Regions from separate parts of the Paenibacillus sp. D51F genome, predicted to be linked through region 2. Evidence: predicted binding sites of a transcription regulator. Region 2 holds the regulator's gene; each other region holds the start of a gene.
What was found. Region 2 encodes Rex, which represses fermentation and respiration genes when NADH is low (regulators of the CRP and FNR family bind a similar motif). Its sites were predicted from a motif close to TTGTGAAATATTTCACAA; they were not measured.
Positions count from the first base shown of each region.

Region 1 (8,065 bases), on a different contig from region 2:
CTGAGCCTGAAAGACGGCGGCGTAGGTCTTCCTGAGAACAACCCTAACGTCCCTGAGGATGTAATGGCCAAAGTAAAAGAGTACGAAGCGAAAATTACGGGCGGAGAAATCACGGTACCAACCGCGCCAAGCAAGTAAGATTGTCCGAGCCCAAAGACAAGGCCAGCCTCTAGAGCCGGCCTTGTTCTTTTTGCCGTAAAAGGGAAGGAGATGCAAGGATGGAGCAAAGGCCGATCGTAGCAGAACTGAAAGGAATCACCAAGAGATTTCCCGGCATTGTCGCGAACGACAACATCAGCCTGCAGCTTGGAAAGGGAGAGATCCACGCCCTTCTAGGAGAGAACGGCGCCGGCAAGTCGACTCTCATGAATATCCTTTTCGGGCTCTATCAGCCTGACGAGGGGCATATCGAAATCAACGGCAGCCCCGTGGTTATCGACGGTGCCGGCAAGGCGATCGAGCTGCGGATCGGCATGGTCCATCAGCACTTCAAGCTGGTCAAGCCTTTTACAGTAGCGGAGAATATCATTTTGGGCAACGAGCCTACCAAAGGCGCTACGATCGATATCAAAAGCGCCAATGAACGCGTGAAGCAGATTTCCGAGCAGTACGGCCTGAAAGTGGATCCGCGCGTAAAGATCGAGGATATTACCGTAGGCATGCAGCAGCGGGTCGAAATTCTGAAGACGCTTTACCGCGGCGCGGACATTCTCATCTTCGACGAGCCTACAGCCGTTCTGACCGTTCAGGAGATCGAAGAGCTGATCGTCATTCTGCGCAATCTGGCTCGCGAAGGCAAATCGATCATTCTCATCACGCATAAGCTCAAGGAAATCATGGAGATTGCGGACACCTGCACCGTCATCCGGCGCGGCAAGGTCATCGGCACCGTTTCCGTGAAGGAATCCAACGAGCGCCAGCTGGCGGAAATGATGGTCGGCCGTTCGGTCAGCTTCCAAGTGGACAAGCAGAAGAGCAAGCCGGGCAAGCCGGTGCTGGAAGTGAAGGATCTGGTCGTTCCGGGCGAGCACGGCAAGCCGGTCGTCGACCATGTCACCTTCGACATCCGCGCAGGCGAAGTGTTCGGCATCGCCGGCGTCGACGGCAACGGACAGACGCAGCTCGTCGAGGCGATCACCGGCATGCGCAAGGCAAGCGGCGGCTCGGTGAAGGTGCTCGGCAAGGAATTGCTGGGAACCTCCGTACGTACGGTGACGGAAGCCGGCGTATCGCATATTCCCGAAGACAGGCACAAGCACGGTCTCGTGCTCGACTTCAGCGTCAGCGAGAATATGGTGCTGAACAACTATTACAAAGAGCCTTTTACCCACAAAGGTTTATTGAACTACAAGGCGATGGACCAGAACGCCAAGAAGCTCTCCGAGCAGTTCGACGTGCGGATGTCCGGCATCCATACGGAGGCCCGCTCCTTGTCGGGCGGCAACCAGCAGAAGGCGATCATCGCCCGGGAGCTTACCCGCGATCCGGAGCTGATCATCGCCGTGCAGCCGACTCGCGGTCTTGACGTCGGCGCCATCGAATTCGTGCACAAGCAGCTGATCGAAGCCCGCAACGAAGGCAAAGCGGTGCTGCTCGTCTCCTTCGAGCTGGAGGAGCTGTATGGCCTCTCCGACCGCCTAGCGGTCATCTATGAGGGACGGTTCATGGGCCAGATGGAAGCCGACGAGAAAAACGAAGAGCAAATCGGACTCATGATGGCGGGCAACGCCATGGGAGCCGGCGCCGGCCATACAGGCTGAGACAGGAGGACAACGGATGCAGCGTCTCAATCAAATCTTTACGAAACAGTCCACCTATGTTCCGATTCTGGCCATCATTCTCGGCCTGATCGTCGGCGCCATCGTCATGTGGATGGGCGGATTCAACCCTTTCGAAGCCTATAAAGCGATGCTGGTCAAAATTTTCGGGACAACCTATGACTTCGGCGAAGCCATCCGCCAGGTTACGCCGCTCATTTTCACCGGCTTGTCGGTTGCGTTCGCGTTCCGCGCGGGATTGTTCAATATCGGCGCGGAAGGCCAGTTCATCATGGGAATGACGGCCGCCACATGGGTCGGCATCAACACCGATCTGCCTTGGTTCATCCATCTTCCGCTGGCCGTTCTGGCAGGCGGCCTCGCAGGCGCAATCTGGTCGGGCCTTGCCGGCTGGCTCAAAGCGACTCGCGGAATCAACGAAGTCATTTCGACGATCATGCTGAACTGGATCGCTTATTACTTCGCGAACTTCATGGTTCGCGTCGTCATGATCGAGAAAGGGCAGAACCGCTCCCAGGATGTGCTGCCGTCGGCTTCGGCATCCATCGACTGGCTGTCCGCTCTGATGGACAATGCCCGCGTCCACTGGGGCACGGTCATCGCCCTGCTTTGCTCCGGTATTTTCTACTACATTCTTTGGAAGACCCGTCAAGGGTACGAGCTTCGCGCCAGCGGCCACAACGCGGATGCCGCTTTCTACGCGGGCATCAACGTCAAGGGCAGCATCGTCAAGGCGATGATGATCTCCGGCGCTTTCGCCGGTCTCGGCGGCGCCTTCGAGATTCTCGGCGTGTTCAAGTCCATGGCGGTCATGAACGCGCAGCCAGGCTACGGATTCGACGGCATCGCCGTTTCCCTGCTCGGCGGCAACAACCCGTTCGGCATCGTGTTCGGCGCGATTCTGTTCGGCTTCCTCAGCTACGGCTCGCAAGGCATGAACTTCGAGCTTGAGGTTCCGAACGAAATCATCCGGATCGTCATCGGCTCGGTCATCTTCTTCGTAGCCAGCCACGGCATCGTCAAATGGTTCCTCAAGCCGTTCTTCAAAAAACGGCGGGAAGAAAAGAAGGGGGCGGCGTAAATGGATCTTTTGGCTCAGTTGATCAACACGACGCTGGTCTTCTCGACCGCCCTGATTCTGGCCGCGCTCGGCGGCATCTTCTCGGAGCGCTCCGGCGTCGTCAACATCGGCCTTGAAGGCCTCATGATCGTCGGCGCGTTCAGCGCTGCCGTGTTCACGTATTTCTCCAGCGAATGGGGCTTCGGCGGCGGCTCGCCATGGTTCGGCCTCCTCATGGCGGTCGTCTGCGGCGTCATCTTCTCTCTGCTGCATGCGGTGGCTTCCATCACGCTGAAGGCCAACCAGGTCATTATCGGGGTCGTCATCAATATACTTGCTCTGGGCGCGACCATCTATCTGGTCAAGAGCCTGTTCGACGGCCAGGGCCAGTCGGAGAACCTGACCGGCATCGCCTTCACCAAATGGAACATTCCGGGCCTGTCCGATATCCCGTTCATCGGCGAAGCGCTGTTCAAGGCCTACCCGACCACGTACATCTGCTACGTGCTCGTGTTCCTGAGCTGGTTCGTCCTGTACCGGACCCGCTTCGGCCTGCGCCTGCGCGCCGTCGGCGAGCATCCGGGCGCGGCGGACACCGTCGGCATCAGCGTCACGAAGTACCGCTACATCGGCGTCATGCTGAGCGGCGCGTTCGCCGGTCTCGGCGGCGCGGCGATCTCGCTGACGACGACGTACGATTTCTCGCACACGACAATCAGCGGCCAGGGCTTCATCGCGATCGCGGCGATCATCTTCGGGCGCTGGCATCCGATCGGCGCGGCAGGGGCGGCCTTGTTCTTCGGCTTTGCCCAGGCTCTGCGGTTCCAAGCCCAGCTGTTCGAATGGTCCAAGGCCATTCCGAACGAGTTCCTGTACATGCTGCCTTACGTGCTCACGCTTCTGCTGCTCGCGTTCGCGGCGGGCAAGAACCGTGCTCCGGCGGCGGCGGGAGAGCCTTACGATCCCGGCAAGCGTTAATATCGACTCACAGCCTCTTGCATTCATATGCAAGAGGCTTTTTTTACAACCTCGAAAACGGAGAGAACAAGAAAGCAAGGAGGACGGCCATGTTGGCCATGCGTCAAAAAAAGGATTCCAGCCGCAGAAGCGATGGAGCTCTCTGCCCCCATTTTCACCGAAGGGACCTATAAGCTCCAGACAGCCGGTCATCCTTGAAAATCGCGGCTCCGCAAGCAAAATTCCTTGGTTGACAGCCTCGGAGCAGGGGTGTAAATTAGGTGGTACTGAATCGTCACATCTTATCAACATTGTGAATCATTTCACGAGTTAAAAGGGGCATCCGGCATGGAATGTCCGGATGGTTGAGCATACTATAACGGGTCCGCGCCTGCGTCGACGCAAGGCAGTGACGGACTTTGAAGGAGATGGATCGACGTGGAAGCTTTGGCTCTGGAGCGCAAGGCGGAACAGAACCGGGAACTGCGCGAGAGGCTGCTGCAGCTGAAGAAAGAACGCAACGCCATCATTCTCGCCCACTATTATCAGAGGGATGAAATTCAAGAGGTTGCCGATTTCCGGGGCGATTCGTTCCTGCTGGCGCAAAAGGCGGCAGAAACCGACGCGGATACGATCGTATTCTGCGGCGTCCACTTCATGGGCGAGAGCGCCAAGATTCTGGCTCCGGGCAAGACCGTCATCATTCCCGACGAGCGGGCCGGCTGCCCGATGGCCGACATGGTCAATGTCGAGGGCCTGCGCAAGCTGAAGGCGCAGCATCCCAATGCGAAGGTCGTCACCTATATCAACTCTTCGGCCGAGATCAAGGCGGAGACGGATATTTGCTGCACGTCGGCCAACGCCGTGAAGGTCGTCAACTCGGTCGACAGTGACGAGATCATCTGGGTGCCGGACAAGAACCTGGGCCATTATGTCCAGCAGAAGACCGACAAGAAGATGATCATCTGGGAAGGCTACTGCAATACCCATGACATGCTGACCGTCAAGGACGTCGAGGAGATGAAGGCCAAATACCCGAACGCGGAATTTGTCGTCCATCCCGAATGCCGTCCGGAAGTCGTCGAGCTCGGCGATTTTGTCGGAAGCACGACGGCCATCATCAAATATTGCAAGGAATCGCCCAATAAGGAATTCATCGTCGGAACCGAGGACGGCACCGGCTACCAGCTTCGTCTGGACAGCCCGGATAAGACGTTCCATTTCGCGACCAAATACCTGGTATGCCCCAACATGAAGGTCAACAACCTCAAGAAGCTTGTGCGCTGCCTGGAAAACATGTCTCCGCAAATCTATGTGCCGGATGCCGTTGCCGACAAGGCGCGTCTGTCCCTGGAGCGCATGCTGCTGGTGAAGTAGCATGCGCTACTCCCATGTCCGGAGGAGCTTGCACCTATGATACCTAGATATTTAGTCGATCTGAATCTCGACGAGCTGCCTGTCGTGGAGAAGGATGTCATCGTCATCGGGGCCGGCATTGCCGGTCTTTTTACCGCTATACGGGCCAGCGAACGCAATTCGGTCCTGATGATCACCAAGAAATCGCTCATGGACAGCAACACGCGCTACGCGCAGGGGGGCATTGCCGCCGTCATCTCCGACGAGGATTCTCCCGACTTCCATCTGGAGGATACGCTCGTGGCCGGCGCCGGCCTATGCGATCGCGACGCTGTGGAGGTGCTGGTGCATGAAGGGCCCAAGGGCGTGCGCAGCCTGATCGGCATGGGCACCCAATTCGACCTGGAGAACGGGGAGTTCGCCCTGACGAAGGAGGGCGCGCACAGCCAGCGGCGCATCCTGCACGCCAACGGCGACGCGACCGGCTTCGAGATCGTCCGCGCCTTGTCGGAGAAGGCGATGTCCGCCGAGAGGATCGAAGTGTGGGACGACCACTTCGCCATCGACCTCATCACGCGGGACAATGAATGCTGCGGCGCCCTTGTGCAGAAGCCGGACGGCAGCCGGGTATTCGTCCGCGGCAAGGCGACGATTCTGTGCACAGGCGGCACGGGACAGATGTTCCGGTATACGACCAATCCGGAAGTGGCGACCGGAGACGGCGTCGCGATGGCTTACCGTGCCGGAGCCTACATAAGAGACATGGAATTCATCCAGTTCCATCCGACGACGCTTTGCTATCCGGGCGCGCCCCGCTTCCTCATCTCGGAGGCTGTCCGCGGGGAAGGAGCGATTCTGCGCAACATCCACGGCGACCGCTTCATGGAGCGCTACCATCCGCAGCTGGAGCTGGCGCCGCGCGACGTCGTGGCCAATGCCATCGTCAGCGAGCTGGAGCAGACGCGGTCGACATTCGTCTATCTGGACGTGACGCATGAGTCGGAGGAGATGGTTCGCCACCGGTTCCCGACGATCTACGAAACCTGCCTGCAATACGGCCTCGATCTGACGACGGACTGGATTCCGGTCGCTCCGGCGGCTCATTATACGATGGGCGGCGTCAAGACGGATCTGAACGGAGAGACGAATCTCTCCCGCCTGTTCGCCTGCGGCGAAGTGTCTTCGACCGGCGTGCATGGCGCGAACCGGCTGGCGAGCAACTCGCTGTCGGAGGCGATCGTGTTCGGGCGCCGCATCATCCACCGCATCGAGGAGCTGCCGCCGCTTGAGGGCGCGGTTCATGTACGGGAAGAAAAGGAAGGGCATAGCGCCATCTCCAGACAGGCGGTCGTGGAGAAGCGGCTCAAGCTGCAGAAGGTCATGGTCCGATATGTCGGCTTGCGCCGCAGCTCGGACAGCCTGGCCAAAGGGCTTGTCGAGCTGAAGAGGCAATTGCCGTTCCTTTCGTCGGTCATGGCCAAATGGGAAGATTTCGAGTTCGCCAATCTGCTGACCATCTCCATGCTGACTGCAGAGTCCGCGGCTGCACGCGAGGAAAGCCGCGGCGCGCATTACCGGGTGGATCATCCTCAGCGGGATGACCGCAATTGGCGCAAACATACGGTTCTGCACCGAGTGCAGGGCATTACGGAGGAATCGGTATATGATGGATCAGCGATTTGAGGCCGGCCTAGGCCTCGGCGGTTATGATAAAAGTCTTCGGGACAGCATCCAGAGCTGGTTGGCCGAGGATATCGGCACCGGGGATGTGACGACCCGCACGACTATTCCGGCTGGCAGCAACATGAAAGCCGTCATCCACGTCAAGGAGGACGGGATTATCGCCGGCCTGCCCGTCGCGCAGACCGTCTTCTCTGTCGTCGATCCCTCCCTTGCCTTCACGGCTCATGTACAGGACGGAGACCGGGTAACGGCCGGCACGGTCATCGCGGAAGTAGAAGGCAGCACGCACAGCATTCTGACGGGCGAGCGCCTCGCGCTCAATCTGATGCAGCGCTTGTCGGGCATCGCGACCAAAACGAGCCGCTTCGTCGACATTCTGGACGGGCTTCCGACACGTCTGGTCGACACCCGCAAGACGACTCCGGGCCACCGGATGCTGGAGAAGTACGCCGTCCGCGTCGGCGGCGGCGCCAATCACCGCTTCGGCTTGTACGACGCCGTCATGATCAAGGACAACCATATCAAGGGAGCCGGCGGCATCACGGCGGCCGTGACCGCGTCCCGTTCCGCCATCCCGCACACGATGAAGATCGAGGTTGAGACGGAATCGATGGAGCAGGTCGGCGAAGCCCTTGATTGCGGCGCGGACATCATCATGCTCGACAATATGAAGCCGGAGCTTATGGCGGAGGCCGTTCGTCTTGTCAAGAGCCGTTCTCCTCATGTCCGGACGGAAGCCTCGGGCGGAGTGCGGCTGGAAACGATCCGGGCCATCGCCGAGACCGGCGTGGACATCATTTCCGTCGGCGCCCTCACGTATTCGTTCGAAGCTCTCGATATCAGCCTCGACCTGGGCGGCAAGAAGGGGAGGTCGTAATCCGTGATTGTCGTCATTGACGTAGGCAATACGAACATCGTGCTCGGCATCTATCGCGGACAGGAGCTGCTCCATCACTGGCGCATGAGCACCAACCGCTCGGCGACGAGCGACGAGTACGGCATGATGGTGTACAACTTCTTCCAATTCGCCGGCATCTCCATCGATGCCATCGACGGAGTCGTCGTCTCCTCGGTCGTGCCGCCGCTCATGAGGACGCTGGAGCAGCTGTCGGTCAACTACCTTCGGCACTCCCCTCTCGTCATCGGTCCCGGCATCAAGACGGGACTCAACATCCGGTACGAGAATCCGCGCGAGGTCGGTGCGGACCGCATCGTGAATTCTGTCGCCGGA
Region 1 is NZ_JBKFAO010000018.1:42,522-50,586, forward strand. Features, by position in the region: gene ACLBWT_RS21555 (BMP family lipoprotein) at 1-138, shown strand, start outside; gene ACLBWT_RS21560 (ABC transporter ATP-binding protein) at 219-1,760, shown strand; gene ACLBWT_RS21565 (ABC transporter permease) at 1,777-2,859, shown strand; gene ACLBWT_RS21570 (ABC transporter permease) at 2,860-3,816, shown strand; gene nadA (quinolinate synthase NadA) at 4,234-5,172, shown strand; gene nadB (L-aspartate oxidase) at 5,209-6,834, shown strand; gene nadC (carboxylating nicotinate-nucleotide diphosphorylase) at 6,815-7,711, shown strand; gene ACLBWT_RS21590 (type III pantothenate kinase) at 7,715-8,065, shown strand, end outside.
Region 1: a site for Rex is predicted at 4,107-4,124, ahead of nadA (quinolinate synthase NadA). Genes of this name have one in related genera too.

Region 2 (8,065 bases):
TCTTCCTTGTTCATCGTGTAAGGCACGATCGCCGGATCGAGATCGCCGCTGCGAGTGCCCATCATGAGCCCTTCGAGCGGAGTCATGCCCATGCTCGTGTCGAACGACTTGCCGTTCAGGATCGCTGTCGCGCTCGCGCCGTTGCCGATATGGCAGCTGACGAGCTTCAGCTCCTCCAGCGGACGGCCGAGCACTTCCGCCGCGCGCTCGCTTACATAGGCATGGCTCGTCCCGTGGAAGCCGTAACGGCGTATGCCGTGGCGGCGGTAGAGCACCATCGGAACCGGGTACAGGTACGATTCCTGCGGCATCGTCTGATGGAAGGCCGTATCGAACACGACGACCTGCGGAACGCCCGGCAGCACCGCTTCGACGGCGAGGATGCCCATCATATGCGCCGGATTGTGCAGCGGCGCAAGATCGAACAGCTTGCGGATCTCCAGCTTCGTCTCGCTCGTCACGATAGCGGATTCCTTGAACGACTCCCCTCCATGCACGACCCGATGGCCGACCGCATGGATCTCCGATACGGAGCCGAGCACTCCATGCTCCGGATGGACGAGCATGTCCATGACGCGCTTGATCGCGCTCGTATGCTCCAGAATCTCGTCGACGATGCGCACTTCCGGCTTGTCGGCAGGCTCATGCGTCAGAATCGCGGTATCCATGCCGATCCGCTCCACGCGGCCGCTGGCTAGAACGGATTCGTCCTTCATGTCGTAGAGCTGGTATTTCAGCGAGGAGCTGCCGGCATTGATGACGAGAATGTTCATACGCGGTCACCGTCCTTGTCGTAGCTGAAAAACCCAGTCCCGCTCTTGACGCCGAGCTGGCCGGCGCGCACCATTTTCTTGAGGATGAAGGACGGCCGGTATTTCAGCTCTCCGTATTCCCGGAACATGGACGAGAGCGCGGCATGGACAGAATCCAGCCCGAACCGGTCGGCCATCTCGAACGGACCGTGCTGGAACGAATAGCCGATGCGCATCGCGCTGTCGATGTCCTCCGCGGAAGCCGTGCCTTCCTCCAGAATGTGCAGCGCTTCGTTGATGAAGAGGCAGATGAGGCGCGTCGTGACGAATCCCGGGGATTCGAACACCATGACGCCTTTCTTCTCGATCACCTGCTCCACGAAATCCTTCGTGCCCTTGAACGTCTCGTCCGAAGTGCGGAGTCCGCGCACGATCTCCACGAGATCCACCTTGAATACCGGATAAACGAAATGCATGCCGATTACCCGCTCCGGATGCGCGGTGACGCTGGCCAGCTCCGTCAGCGACAGCGTCGACGTGTTGCTTGCCAGAATGACCGATGGCGGACAAGCCTTGTCGACGGCGCGGAACACTTCCTTCTTCGCGTCGAGGTCTTCGGTGATCGTCTCGATGATGAGCTCGCATTGGGACAGGTCTTCGATCGCCGACACGCCATGGATCCGTCCCAGGATCAGCTTCTTCTCCGCTTGGGTCAGCGCCCATTTCTCGATCTGCTTGTCGAGGCTGACTCCGATATTGTCCAGGCCGGACTTCAGCCTTTCATCCGACAGTTCCAGCAGATAGACGTCCAACCCTTTGTATGAAAGCATCTCGGCGATGCTCTGTCCCATCGTGCCGGCGCCGATCACTCCGATCTTTCTGTAATTCACAGTATGGTCTCTCCTATTCCCTGTATCTATAAAGTACCCTTTATTATAACGTTCCGACGGCTGCCGACACAACTTGACACCGTTCTTTTCCGCTATAAAAATCCGGGCTGTTCCAGCTCCATTCAACCATTCGTTCCCATATTGCCGCCGAATCGATGCAAATGAAAAAAGAGACGGCATACTCCGTCTCTTTTTTGAATGCCTGCCCGCCGCTCCCGCTTACGCGCTGAGGCTCTCCTCGGATGCGATGAGCTTGCGGAACTGCTCGCCGCCGAGCGTCTCGCGGTCGATCAGGATGTTCAGGCAATGCGTGAACAGCTGCCGTCTTGCGGCCAGCATTTCCTTGACCCGGCTCATGAGGCCGTCCAGAACGCTGCCGGATATTTGGGCCCAGCGGTCCGGCGTCATCATCCTGTCCTCAATGATGCCCACTTCGGTCAAGCCGCATTCCACCATCGTCCGGACAATATTGAGCGACTGCTCGAAGTCGTTGCGGGAGCCGGTGCTGCGGCCGCCGTAGAACATCTCCTCCGCGGCCGCGCCGGCAAGAGCGATCATGATCTGGGCTTCCAGATAGTCCTTCGTGTACAGATAATGGTCGTCGCTCGGGTTGTGGCGCACGTAGCCGAGCGCTCCGCCGCGCGGCGCGAGCGCGACCTGGGATACGCTGCCCGGACGAAGCAGCTCCGCCGCGATCGCATGGCCGAGCTCGTGGATCGCCACCCGCTCCCGCTCTTCCTTGGTGGACTCGCGGTCTGTCTTCTCGCCCATCATGACCTTGTCGATCGCCATCGTCAAATGATGCTGCTCGACAAGCGCCAATCCTTCGCGCATCGCATAGATCGCGCCTTCGTTCAGGACGCTTTCGAGCTGGGCGCCGGAAAATCCAAACGACTCCTCGGCGATTTTTTCCATATTTACTTCGTCATGAAGTGGTTTGTTTTTGGAATGGATGTTTAAGATATGAAGACGGCCCTTCTTGTCCGGGAGATCGACGCCGATATGGCGGTCGAACCGTCCTGGGCGCAGCAGCGCCGAATCCAGCATCTCCTTGCGGTTCGTCGCCGCGATGAGGAGGATGCGGGGCGCCTCGTTCGTATGGATGCCGTCCATCTCCGTCAGCAGCTGGTTGAGCGTCTGGTCATACTCCCGATGCGAGCCGCCGTCGCGCTTGCCTCCGATGACATCGATCTCGTCGATGAAGATGACCGCATTCTTCTTGCCTTCCTTGCCGGCCTTCTTGCGGGCTTCCTTGAACAGATCGCGTATCCGGCCCGCTCCGACGCCGACATACATCTCCACGAATTCGCTGCCCGATGCGGCCAGATAGACGGAATCCGTATAATGGGCGGCCGCCTTGGCCATCAGCGTCTTGCCTGTTCCGGGAGGACCGGTAAGCAGGATGCCCTTCATCGGGCGGATGCCGAGCTTGCTGATCTCCTCATGCTTGACCAGAAAGTCGAGCGCCTCGACCAGCTCCCCTTTGGCACGATCCTGTCCTCCGATATCGTCGAAGGAGAACGGCGTCGAGCCTTTCACACGAGCCTCTCTGCGGCCTCCGGCCGCTGCCAGTTGTCCTTTGGACTTGAGCGCGAACAGCAGCACGCCCGCGAGCGCAAGCGCAAGCAGAAGAGGAATGATATTCACGCCCCGGAACAACAGAAACGCAAACAGCGAGACCAGAACTCCCCCGCCTATCTCGATGCTGTACTTAGGCATTCGTCCAAACCCCCATTCGCTCGCCGGCTCTAGGCAGAATTACATATTTCGTATCGGTGCCGAGCTCCAGCGTCACATATACGTTGCTGTCATCGATCGAGGTGGCAGTCTTGAGGCCCGGCGTCGTGCGTTCGATTTCCTTCAATGCATCCGGTATTTCGGAATAGCGGCGGTTCTCCATCGCTTCGGCGACTGTGAACAGCTGGCTTGTCCAGATGGAGTCCAGCTTGGGCTGCGAGCTCTGATCGACCGTAATGACGAGCTTGCGTCCTTCAAGCCATTTGGCGCTGCGATCGGCAATCTGGTCATGAATGCCCCGCAGATCTGCTCCGGCGCCCAGCTTCAGGCGTACGGTCAACGAGTCTTTGGAAAGGGTCGGGACGGCAGAGACGACACCCGGCAGCGAATCCACTGCAGATTGCAGCGGACGCTCCACGACGGCCTGGTCATAGGCATACCAGCCGCCGAAAAACAAGGCTGCGGAAATGGCGATCGTGGTCAAAAAAGGCACAAGCCTTACTTTGATCAAAACAAAAGCCCCCTTTATGAAAATCGAAGCGACGGCACTGAAGCCATCCTCTTCGTCTACTTTGCTTCATGCGTATACGGATTAGTATATCACATTTGCTATACGAAGAGTATATCACATCGATATTCATAGAGGAGGCGGTAATCGTTACAACTTTAGGAAGCTTTTTTTGTCGTCAGCGAGTACGTGGTGATATAGTCGCCGTTCTGATAACGATAGAAATCATAGTAATAGCGGGTTTGCCCCTGCTTGCGGGTATAGAACACTTCCCATGCCGGCTGTCCGCCGATCATGCCTGCCCGGACATGATGGATGTCGGCGTCCGGAACGCGCTGCTTGAAGATGCTGCGGATATCGCCTTCCTTGCGGCTTGACGCCATGTCCAGCAGAAGCGGCTCCCCTTTTTCGGGAAGCCAGGCGATTACTTCCTGTCCCTCGGCATTTTTGCCGCGGACGACCCATACCGGCGCATCCCATACGTATTTCTCTGCCGAGGAGGTTTCCTTGAGTCCTGCCTTCTGCTGGGCGAGCTTCTCGGCCTGCAGCTGCGCAGCCCATATCGGACGCTGGAAGCTCCGGTACTCGGCATGCAGACACACGAGCAGCAGTACAACAAGCGCGGAGATCCACAGCGTCCAGCCGCGCCTGCTCATGAGGCCGCGCCGCCGGCGCGCCATCAGTTCCCCGTCAGCCTGCCGTAGCAGGCCTGGGCTTCATGCTTGATCCGCTCTTCGTCAAGCAGCGTGCTGACGCCGTTCTTGACGACTTGGATGCCGTCCACCCATACGTGGACGACATCGCGGCCGGAGCCGCTGTAGGCAAGATGGGAGACCAGATCGGACTGAGGATAGAAATGCGGCTGATCCGTGTCGATCGCGATGAAATCAGCCTTCATCCCTGCTTGCAGCGCGCCGAGCCGCGGCTGGCGGATCGTAGCGGCTCCGCCGAGAGTAGCCAGCTTCAGCGCTTCGGCCGCCGGCACGACAGTCGGATTGCCGGATACTCCCTTGTGGATCAGAGCCGCAAGCCGGATCTCGTCGAACAGGTCGAGGTTGTTGTTGCTGGCTGCGCTGTCGGTGCCGAGCGATACGGTGACGCCGGCCCGGAGCAGATCCGGAACGCGGGCGACGCCGCTGGCAAGCTTGAGGTTGCTGGCAGGGTTATGCGACACGGCCGCGCCTCTGGCGGCAAGCAGCTCGATCTCCGCATCGGTGAGATGGACGGCATGGGCGACAAATGCAGGACGAGAGAAGAAGCCGAGCTTGTCCAGATGCTCGACAGGCCGCAGGCCGTACTCGCGGACGTTCTGCTCCACTTCGGCTGCCGTCTCCGACATATGCGTGTGCATCGGAAGATCGAGATCATGCGCGGCCTGAACGAATTTTTCGATGAACGCGGGCGGACAAGTGTACGGAGCATGCGGGCTCATCATGGTCATGATGCGGCCATCCGCCTGGCCGTTCCAATCCTTGGCGAACCGGACCGCTTCATCCAGCTTCTGGAGCTGCACGTCTTCCGGGCACAGCCCGATGGCTCCGCGCATCAGAACGCCTCTCATGCCGGACTGCTCGACGACTTTGGCGACTTCATCCATCCGGTCGTACATGTCGACGAACGTCGTCGTACCCGACTTGAGCATTTCCAGCACGGCCAGCGAGGTTCCCCACCGGACGTCCTCGTCCCGGAACTTCGCTTCCATCGGCCACATGTAATCCTGCAGCCATGTCTGCAGCGCCTCGTCGTCGGAATAACCGCGAAGCAGCGACATCGCCGCATGGCCGTGCGTGTTGATCAGCCCCGGCATGAACGCGAGGCGGCTGCCGTCGATCTTGACTCCGATCCCGTCGGCATCGGCCGGGCGTTCTTCCCCTATGTAGGCGATCAGCCCGTCCTCGACGACCATATGTCCCTTCAGTACGGGACTTCTTTCGTCCATTGTGACGAAGGTCCCGTTTTCAATCCACCATTTGCTCATGTTCGGTTCCTTCCTTATCCATGTAATAGGCGAGGCTCAGCAGCTGGGTCGTAAAATCGGCATAATGGATCCGGACCTTCTCCGGAGCCTTGAGCACGACCGGGGCAAAATTGAGGATCCCCTTGACGCCGGCCGCGATGAACCGGTCCGCGACGTTCTGAGCCTCCGCTGCCGGCACCGTAATGATGCCGATCTGAATATCCTGTTCCTGCACGGCCTGCTGCAGCCGCTCGATCGGCTGCACCTCGAGCGAGTTGATCCGGGTGCCGATCTTGGCCGGATTGGCATCGAACACCGCGGTGATTTTCATATTGTCCTTCAAATAAGTGCTGTAGTTGCATAAGGCATGCCCCAGATTGCCGGCCCCTACGAGCGCGACAAGCATCACTTGATCCAGCTTGAGGATGCCTCTGATCTTCTCGATCAGGTAGTTGACGTCATACCCGACGCCCTTGCGTCCGAATTCCCCGAAATAGGCCAGGTCCTTGCGGATCTGAGCCGGATTGAGCTCGAGCTTGAGGCCCAGCTCCTGCGAGCTGACGGTCTGCACGTCGCGCACATGAAGCTCGCCCAGCACTTGCAAATAAACGGGGAGCCGGCGGACGACCGCCTCCGATATCGCTTTTCCCTGCTTGCTCATTGCCGGACCGCCTCCTTGGAGTCTTCGGACAGCCATTCCCTCATTCTCGGAACGAACTGATCCGCATGCATATGTTCAATTTTAGGTCCAGGCAGCGAATAAAGGAAGTGTTTTCCATAAAACGTCTCGATGACTCTCGTATCGTAAATAAGGACGATCCCTTTGTCCCGGGAAGTTCGAATCAGCCGTCCGAACCCTTGCTTGAAGCGGATGACCGCCTGCGGCACGGACAGCTTCATGAACGGATTCTGTCCGGATTCCTGAAGCATCTCCGCCTTCGCTTCTTGAAGCGGATGGTTCGGCGGCTGGAACGGCAGGCGGACGATGGCCAGGCAGATGAGCGCGTCGCCGGGAATGTCGACCCCTTCCCAGAAGCTGCTCGTTCCGAGCAGCACGGATTCGGGCTGCTGCCGGAAGCGGCGGGTAAGCTTGCTGCGGTTGCTGCTGTCGAGCCCTTGCCCAAGCACTTGAATGCCGGAGCCCTGGAGGGCTTCCTTCAGCGGATCGTACACCTGCTTCAGCATCCGGTAGCTTGTAAACAGAACGAGCATCCGCCCTCCGGTTTCGCGGGCCGCTTCCGACAAGGAGGCGACTAGGGCGCTGAGGTAGGCCGGATCGGCCGCGGCTCCCTTGACCGCCGGGAAGTTCCGCGGAATCATGACGAGCGCCTGGGAGCGGTAATGGAACGGCGAGGGCAGAAGCACGGTGCGCGAGCGGCGCTCGTCCGCCATATTCAGTCCCAGCTGCTCGGCGGCGTATTGGAACGACTTCTGCACGCTCAGCGTAGCGGACGTGATGACGACGCTCTTCTTGCTGTCGAAGAAATATTCCCGGATCTGCCCGCTGACATCCGCCGGTACGGTGTTGAGCTGGATGCTCTTCGTCCGCGCGGAAGGATTGGACTCGATCCAGTACACCATCTCCGGCTTGTCCGCCCGCACGAACAAGCGCAGCTCGTCCCGGATGCGTCCGGCATCCTTGACCGCTCCGGCCAGATCCGTCAGCATGCCTTGCAGCACCGTATCGTCCAGCTTGTCCTTCATGTCCGAGAGCATCTTGTCAAGAACCTTGATCGTCCGGTTCATTTCCTTGAAGTAGATGCCTTCCTCGTTCTGGATCGGCTCCCACTGGCTCGGCAGGCTGCCCGGCTTGAGGCGAAGGACGCTCTGCCCCGTCTCGGTCTGGCCTCCTCCGGAAGAGGCGGATGCCAGCGACTGGAGCTGCTCGAATACCGTCTCCCAGCTGTCCTTGAGCGAGCCGAAGCGCGGGATGATCTCGTCCAGCTGCTCCGTCCATTTGGGCACTTCGTCTTCGCTCTCCCCCTGGATGTGGGAGCGGAGCTGCGGCAGCAGGCCGCTGCGCGAATCCTTGGCAAGCCGGTTCGCCAGGTTCAAGAACGAGTAGAAGCTCAGCTGCTGTCCCAGATGCTTGCCGGCCACTTCCTCCACCTGATGCCCCTCGTCGATGACGAGATACTCATAAGACGGAAGAAGGCGGTGATCGGCTCTAATATCGGTAAATAAAAGCGAATGGTTCGTAATGATGACGTCGGCGAGATTC
Region 2 is NZ_JBKFAO010000002.1:46,412-54,476, forward strand. Features, by position in the region: gene ACLBWT_RS03660 (acetate/propionate family kinase) at 1-773, opposite strand, end outside; gene ACLBWT_RS03665 (3-hydroxyacyl-CoA dehydrogenase family protein) at 770-1,642, opposite strand; gene ACLBWT_RS03670 (AAA family ATPase) at 1,862-3,361, opposite strand; gene ACLBWT_RS03675 (hypothetical protein) at 3,354-3,890, opposite strand; gene ACLBWT_RS03680 (cell wall elongation regulator TseB-like domain-containing protein) at 4,046-4,567, opposite strand; gene ACLBWT_RS03685 (amidohydrolase) at 4,567-5,865, opposite strand; gene ACLBWT_RS03690 (redox-sensing transcriptional repressor Rex) at 5,846-6,505, opposite strand; gene dinG (ATP-dependent DNA helicase DinG) at 6,502-8,065, opposite strand, start outside.

Region 3 (8,065 bases), on a different contig from region 2:
CATAAGATCTTTGCCCGAATCGGACACGACTTTGACGGCCAGTCCATTCGAGGGCCCGCCAGCCCGCGGGAATCCTTTCGCATCGATAAAGACTTCCAGCTCAGTGCCGTGAACGGCCGCTCCCCGCACCCGGATCCACTTGCCGTAGAAATAGCGGGAGCTTGCCGGCTCGGCCGCATGGAACCGGCCTTCCGAGCGGGCAGCCTTCAATTCCTGCGCAGGGAAGAACACACCGAGCGAAGGGATGAGCAGGAGGAGCAGCATGGCGGCGGAGACGGTCAGAACCGTCCACTCGATATACATCAATACTTTGTGTGCCAGCAACTAAAGGGAAGCCTCCTTCGTCTTATAGCTTCAAGACTATCACAATTGGAGAATAAAGGAAGGGTTGAAGGATGGAGAATGAGCCGGAAAAAATGGGAGTTGACCATAGCGGGTTCCGCGGCTGCCGGATCGTCTGGATCAACGGGGCTTTCGGATCCGGCAAGACGCAGACCGCCTGGGAGCTGCATCGCAGAATTCCGGGCTCCTACGTCTTCGATCCGGAAAATGCCGGCTATTACATCAGGGCCAACATGCCCGATTCCCTGCAAAAGGGGGACTTCCAGGAGTTCGCGCTATGGAGAAGCATCAATTACGACATGCTGTCCTATCTGACCGATCGCCACGACGGCGTGCTGCTCGTGCCGATGACGGTGACGGATCCGCTCAAATTCGCAGAGATCGCGGGCAGGCTGCGAAGCGACGGGAGGGATCTGCGCCACTATGCGCTGCTCGCTTCCGAAGGAGAGCTGCTTCGCCGGCTGCGCTCCCGGGGCGAAGGCCGCCGTTCCTGGGCTGCGGCGCAGATCGGACGCTGCGTGCGCGATCTGAAGCAGGATGCTTTCGCCGAGCAGCTGGATACCGAGCATTGGAGCGTAGCCGAGACGGCGGAGGGGATCGCGGCGCTCGCCGGCCTTGAGCTGCTTCCGCGCAGCGGCGGAGCGTCCGGGGCTTGGAGCCGGCTGCGGACACAGCTGCGCCATCTCCGATGGCAGAAGGGGATGGGCAAGAAATGACCGCTTGACCATGCCCGGGCAGAGTGGAGAGCCGGCGCTGCAAGCGGCAAAAAAGGACCGCATCCCCGACGGGGCCGCAGTCCTTTGCTTCCTTTAAGCGAGCAGCGAGCGCCCGCCCTTGCCGCTGTCATCGCCCTGACGGATCAGGCGGCGAGGATTCAGAATCTCCGCCAGCGGATGCTTCTCCCCGGACAGGGCGGCCTGCAGCATCGAGGCCGCCAGCGAGCTGTAGACCGTGCCGTTGCCGCCGCAGCCCATCGAGTGGAAGATGCCCGGCTGCTCCTTGTCTTCCCCGATGAACGGAAGATCGTCCGCCGACTCGCCGAATGTGCCGCACCAGGCGTACTCCGCTTCGAATTCGGCATCCGGGAAGTAGCGCTTCAGATCGGCGATCAGCTTGTCGGAGCGGTCGCGCAGGAACGTCTCGTCTCCTGCCGGGTCCGGACGGTCCTCGTCCAGGCCCCCGGCTACGATCCGCCCGTCGGGCGTCGTCCGGAAGTAGAAGTAAGGCCGCGCCGTTTCCCATACCATGCTGTCCTCCGGCCAGCCCGGCGGGACGCTGCCCGGCCGGGTAGCCAGGGCATAGGTCCGGCGAAGGATCGGCTTCAGCTCCGAGGCTGCGCTGATGCCCGGGATATAACCGGTGGCCACGACAATATGGCTGGCAGCGACTTCTCCGTCCCCCGCGCTGATGACCCAGCTGCCGCCGCGCCGGCGCACCTCGCGGACAGGGGACTGCTCGAAGATGGGGACGCCATTGTCCGACGCCATCCTCAGCAGCGCCCTCGCGAGCCGGGGCGGATTGGCAAGAGCGTCGCCATAAGTCGTCATGCTGGCGGGAAAAGCCTCCGCGACGCTGGAAGGAATGGCTGCAGGAGCGCCCCAGACGACGGGAAATCCGTTTTTCTCCAGCATCCGGAACTCCCGCATCAGCTTGGCTTCATCTGTCTCCAATGATGCGGCGTAGAGGCTCGAAGCCGGCCGGAATCCGTCGTTCCATTGGCCTGCAGCGGCGGCCAGCCGGCCGAGCGAGCCTACCGCGCCCCGGCACTGCTCATAGAACCGGACCGCCGCCTGGCCGCCATATCGGTCCGCCAGCTCGCTCATCATGATATCGTTGGAAAACTGAAGCAGCCCGGTGCTCGCGGCGGTGCTCGCCGCGGCGGCGCGCCTGCCCTCCAGGATGACGGCCGGGATGCCGGCTTCCGCAAGGGAAGCTCCGATGATTGCCCCGGTCATTCCGCCGCCGATGACGGCAACCCGGGTAACGAGCTTTTCCGACAACGAAGGGTACTGTCCCAGCTCATCCCGCCGATCCAGCGTCGAAGGCCAGTAAAGAGTACCGTCATGTAGCTTGCGCGCAGGCTGCTTGTCCATCTGTATTTCCTCCCGTGAGGCTTTGTTAGTATTGGCTTAACCTGCCCCGCGAGGAGTTGAACCAGGGATTTGGAACCTGCGGCGCCGTCTGCTCTTCGCTTCCGGCGAAGCCGGATATTCCGTCCCAGGGCCATCGTTCCCCTTACTTCGACACAGCAGGTAGGTTATACTTGGTAAGCCTGGGATAAGGACGAGCTCCGAGCGTGCGACTGCCGGCCGGGATGGCGGAATTGGAGGACGGGAGCATGGAGAACGTTGCCGGTGTGCTGGTTGGCTTTCTTTACGTGCTTGTCCTTCTTGTTCTCATTTTGCGGGTCCGGTAGAGGGAGTAGGATATCTTTTACGGGGCAGCCTCCCGGAGGACGCAGGTGCAACAAAGGTAATTATTGGACGACGGAAGGAAATGCTCCACGACGCGTCGAACTATATTACTGGGTATCACCATCACGAGCCGCATTTGTTTTTGGCAATTCTTCGTAATTTTGATTTGGAGAATCAGCGTCAATCAGCCTCGAAGTGGCGGGAATCCTGCGTTTTTGGTGAAGGAATCATCCCATGCTAGCACAGCCTCCGCGGCATTGCGGAGAGCGAAGGAGGAGACAAGATGAAGGTACATTTTCAAGTAGGCAACGACAACGGCAACAGCGAGCATGACCTGTTCGTCGACGGCAAAATGATCCGCCAGCCGAACGTGTGCTGCCGGGTGGACAAGCTTCCATGGAGCGACGAGCTTCCGCCGGAAAGCTTCATCCGCAACCTGCAGGACCAGCTGATCGTCACCATCGATTCGCCCGCGGCTCGCCCCGGGATGTACTATATCGGCAAGTTCGCCTTGATGAGCGGCGAGCTGCTGGAGAACCTGCAGATCGGCATCGACAACAAGAGCGACATGGATCTGCCGATCATCAATACATTGGCACAGGTAGCGGCCGTAGCGGTTCAGCGTGCCTATGACGAAGCGAAGGGCGTTCCGACGGAGCCTGTAGAGGCGACGGTCGACATGGCTACGGCTCTGCCGGTCACTCAGCATACCGACGAGACGGCAGCCAAGTTCGAAGCGAAGTTCATGGAAGGGACCCATCGCGTTACCGTTCACCTGAACAAGGTTCGCGTTCCGGTATCCATCGACTTCGAATACGTCAAGGCGATTCCGGAAGCGACGCCGGTCGTGTTCGCCTTGCAGAAGGACCGCGAAGGCAACTGGCGCTCCGGCGATATCTTCCAGGAATTCGTGGACCGGTACGAGCTCGGAGAGAAGTTCACGGGGGCTTATTTCAAGGACAAGCGAGTCCTTCATACGGATATCGGCGACGGATCGACGGAATATCCGATTACCGAGGGCAACAAGTTCCTGCGCCAATTCGTGCACGGCAGCCATCATGGCGCCGGCTATGCGATCGAGGAAGCGCTGGACGACTTCAACCGCCTCGTGCATCTGCCGGACAGCCCGCGCCAGTTCTTCAGCGACGTCATCAAGAACCCGGCGCACAAGTACCATAGCCGGGCCATCCAGACGCTGCGCCGTCCGCTGGAAGGACAAGCCCGCCACATCGTGCAGAACATCCGCAAGCAGCTGACCAAGGCACGCAACGAGATCGACGTCATCTGCGTGTACGGCGGCGGCAGCGTCCTGATGAAGCCGATTCTGCAGCCGATGCTTGAGGAGCTGTGCGAGGAGCGCGAGATCAAGCTTCTGTACATACCGGCCGAGCATGCCGTCACGATGAATGCCGAGGGATTGGACGCCTTCGTGCGCGGCAAGATCTTCGAAGCGCTCAAGTCGAAAGGTCCTAAGCAGCCGGCATAGGCGAGAAGGGTACAGGGGGTGAAGCCGGGTGAAGAAGATCAAGCAGCCCGGAGAGAATATCAGCCTGAAAACGAAAAAGAACGAATCCCCCGATGTGATGGAATGGATCAACGGCCAGTCCAATCTGATGGATTCAATCCGTTATCTGGTTGAAAACGAGATCCGCGAGCATGGCGTGCGGAATCTGCAGCTGCTCATTCCGGCCGAGAGGGGAACCTTGGTCGCCGGAAGCGGAGCGGGCATTGGCACGGCGGCCGCGCTGGCGGTTGTTCCGGCGGCAGCCGAGGAAGCCGGCGCAGGTCGACGCGAGAGTGCGGCGGCGGCCGAAGCCGAAGCGCCCGTTGCCGGAGAGCTTCCGGCAACGGAGGCGGAAGAGCCGGCAACGGAGGCGGAGGAGCCGGCAGCCGTCGGCGAAGCACCGCAGCCGGAGCCGAGCCCGGCCGAGCAGGAGCCCGGCGCCGAGCAAGCCGCGGCGGCGGAAGACGATATCGACGACGACGATATCGACAGCTGGATGTAAGCAGGTCCCCGGGGCAGCTCCCATCAGCGGAGCGGTCCCGGGGATTTTTTTGCCCATAGGAATGATTTCCTTATGGACTGAAATCCGCAGATTCCATCCAATCCGGACCGTGCTCCGCGGATTGATCAGGCACAACGACCGGCCCTTGTTGGTAATTCAGACATGAGTAGGCAATATTGCGCCATAATAAGAGCGTACCCGTAATTTTCTTTTGCAGTTGCAGCCGTTAAGTTGTAAACTATCGGTAGAAGTTCCGTGCCGACCGCCTGGCCGACAACGATAAGGTAGTCTTTGACTCACTCGACGTTTTCTCGGTGCCCAGGCTGGAAGCGGCCGTTTTTTTGCGCAATAACATTTTTCAAGGCTTGGACTGATATGTGAATTTTGGTACAAACTCAGACTTGCCTGAGATCGTATTATTCCGCAACGAGGCTGCTCCCATTCGCTGTGCGCATGATGACAACGTCCCCGCCCTCGGCCGCGACCCTGCGGAAGTTGACAGCAGCGGACGCAAGGAATCGCGGACAACCGAGGGACGGAACCGCATTTCCAGAGCAAAGGAGGAAGTAATTCCATGTCCGAAAACCAACCAACTCAAGCGGTGGCGACTCAAGAGCCATCCGCGGCGGTACAGCAGCGCGATATCCTCGACCAGCTCATGAAGCCGGAAGTTCAGGAGTCCCTTACGGTACTTGTGGATAATCTTCCGAAGCTGGCCGAAATCGTCACGCTCATGACCAAATCCTACGATGTAGCCAAGTCGCTCGCGACGGACAAAGTGCTCATCAACGACTTCGGAGGCGGTCTCGGCGAGATGGTGAAGCCGATCGTCGACAAGACCAAGACAGTCGCTCAAGCGGCTATCGAAGCCGGCGACCAAGTCAGCCACGAGTCTTCCAGCGTAGGCCTCTTCGGCCTGCTGCGCATGCTTAAGGACCCGAACGTCCAGCGCACGCTGCGCTTCACGCAGGCATTCCTGGACAATCTCGGCGAAAAGCAGAAAAACCAAAACTAACCCGCGCACTCCCCGCGGGGAGGCTGCATAGAACGTGAACGGAGGATGAACATGGCGAAGCATATTCTTATCCTGGGCGGCGGCTACGGCGGCCTGCTGGCCGCTACGACGGCACGCACGCACTTTACGCCGCAGGAAGCCCAGATTACCGTTGTCAACCGGATCAACGCGCACCAAATCATCACCGAGCTGCACCGTCTTGCCGTCGGCAACCTGTCCGAAGGCAATGTGGCGCTTCCGCTGGACAAGCTGCTGCGCGGCAAAGACATCGACCTGAAAATCGGCGAAGTCGCAGAAATCAAGCCGGACGAGAAGCAAGTGAAGCTGTCTACCGGCACGACTCTTTCCTACGATGCGCTTGTTGTCGCACTGGGCAGCGAGACGGCATTCTTCGGCATTCCAGGCCTGCAGGAGCACAGCTTCACGCTGAAATCCGTTGCAGACGCGAACAAGCTGAAAGCCCATGTCGAAGCTTCCGTGGCGAAGTACAAGCAGTCCGGCAACAAAGCCGACCTGACCTTCGTCGTCGGCGGCGGCGGCCTGACGGGCATCGAGCTTGTGGGCGAATTCGCCGACATGCTGCCCGGCCTCGTGAAAAAACACGGCATCAGCTATGACGAAGTATCCCTGTACTGCGTCGAGGCAGCTCCTACGATCCTACCTGGCTTCCCGGCCGAGCTGGTCGAGCGTGCGACGACTTCCCTCGAGAAGCGCGGCGTCGTGTTCAAAACCGGCCTGCCGATCACGGAAATGAAAGGCACGACCGTTTCCTTGAAGGACGGCAGCACGATCGAATCGAGCACGGTCATCTGGACGGGCGGCGTGCAAGGCACGGCAGTCGTGGCCAACTCCGGCATCGAAGTCAACCGCGGCCGCGCCACGGTTACGGAAGGCCTGCAGTCCACCTCGCATCCGGATGTATTCATCGCCGGAGACAGCGCTGTAGTCATGGGTCCGGAAGGACGTCCGTTCCCTCCTACGGCTCAGCTGGCTTGGCAGATGGGCGAGCTCATCGGCGCCAACATCTATGCTTACTTCAACGGCCATCAGCTAGACTCGTTCTCCCCGGTCTTCTCCGGCACGCTCGGTTCGCTCGGCCGCAAGGACGCGATCGGCACGATCGGCGGCAACCAGACCCGCCTCAAAGGCTTGCCGGCAACGCTGATGAAGGAAGCTTCCAACATCCGCTACCTGTCGCATATCAACGGCCTGTTCTCCCTGGCTTACTGATCCGTGCGCATCCGGGGCCTACCCGGATAATGCCGCATGGAAGAACCGCATGGATGCCCTCCATGCGGTTCTTTTTCATTCCCGGGAAGGACGATGCCGAATGCATGCCCATCCCAATGTGAGGAATACCGGGATGCAGCGCCAAGTCGGGAGCTTGTTATCTTCCTTGCAGGCCGCCACGGATTTTTATCTCCGTTTAACCTGGGGTGATGGCGGGTAAAGAGCACTATAACCGCTACAACAGGAAAAGGAGCGATAACCATGGCAGACGGACTTAGCGATAAAGTGAAGGGCACAGTCAACAAGGTGAAAGGCGAAGCCAAGGACCAATGGGGCAACGCTACCGACAACCACAAGCTTCAAGCGGAAGGGAAGCTGGATAAAGCCAAAGGCGAAGTCCAGGAAAAGGTCGGAGAGTTCAAAGACCGGCATTGAAGATGAAGCGAGCAAAGATCCTTGCCTCCAAATGGAGCAGGGGTCTTTTTTTTGCATGCAGACAACCTTTCTCGCCTAAGATTATCTATTATGCTTGGAGTTTGGCGTGGGGTTGAGCTGGAATTCCAGGCCGGCTCATGCAGAGCATCCTGACTTCTTGAACGGATCCTAGGAGAAACAGCCGCTATTATGGACTTACCGTCGCTTGGGAGATCCGCAGGAGGAGCGGGCGCTCCGTCTGCGGGAGGAGGCGCAGTTCCATCTCACGCCGCTGGGAGACGACTCTGCCGGGTTCTATAATGAGGTCAATTGACAACTAAATTATGGAACCGAAAGGATGACCTGCCTTGAAGGACTTGATTCGCAACGGGGTGTTCATGCGCCTGTTTCTCGCTACAGTCTGCTCTCAGCTGGCTTCTACAATCGGAGCGATGGCGTTCGCCTTTTATATGCTCGATCGGTTTTCCTCCCAGCCCGCTTATGCTTCCATCGCTGAAATGCTCTACTCCGCGCCTACCGTCTTCGTTTTTCTGTTTATCGGAGTGCTCGCAGACCGCTTTGACCGCAAGAAGATCGCAGAGAATACCGGATGGATCCGCACCGGATTGTCGCTCTGCATGCTG
Region 3 is NZ_JBKFAO010000005.1:50,243-58,307, reverse strand. Features, by position in the region: gene ACLBWT_RS11010 (hypothetical protein) at 1-324, opposite strand, end outside; gene ACLBWT_RS11005 (AAA family ATPase) at 396-1,058, shown strand; gene ACLBWT_RS11000 (NAD(P)/FAD-dependent oxidoreductase) at 1,152-2,435, opposite strand; gene ACLBWT_RS10995 (ParM/StbA family protein) at 3,040-4,242, shown strand; gene ACLBWT_RS10990 (hypothetical protein) at 4,271-4,762, shown strand; gene ACLBWT_RS10985 (DUF1641 domain-containing protein) at 5,337-5,777, shown strand; gene ACLBWT_RS10980 (NAD(P)/FAD-dependent oxidoreductase) at 5,829-7,007, shown strand; gene ACLBWT_RS10975 (CsbD family protein) at 7,269-7,442, shown strand; gene ACLBWT_RS10970 (MFS transporter) at 7,790-8,065, shown strand, end outside.
Region 3: a site for Rex is predicted at 5,138-5,155, ahead of ACLBWT_RS10985 (DUF1641 domain-containing protein). Genes of this name have one in related genera too.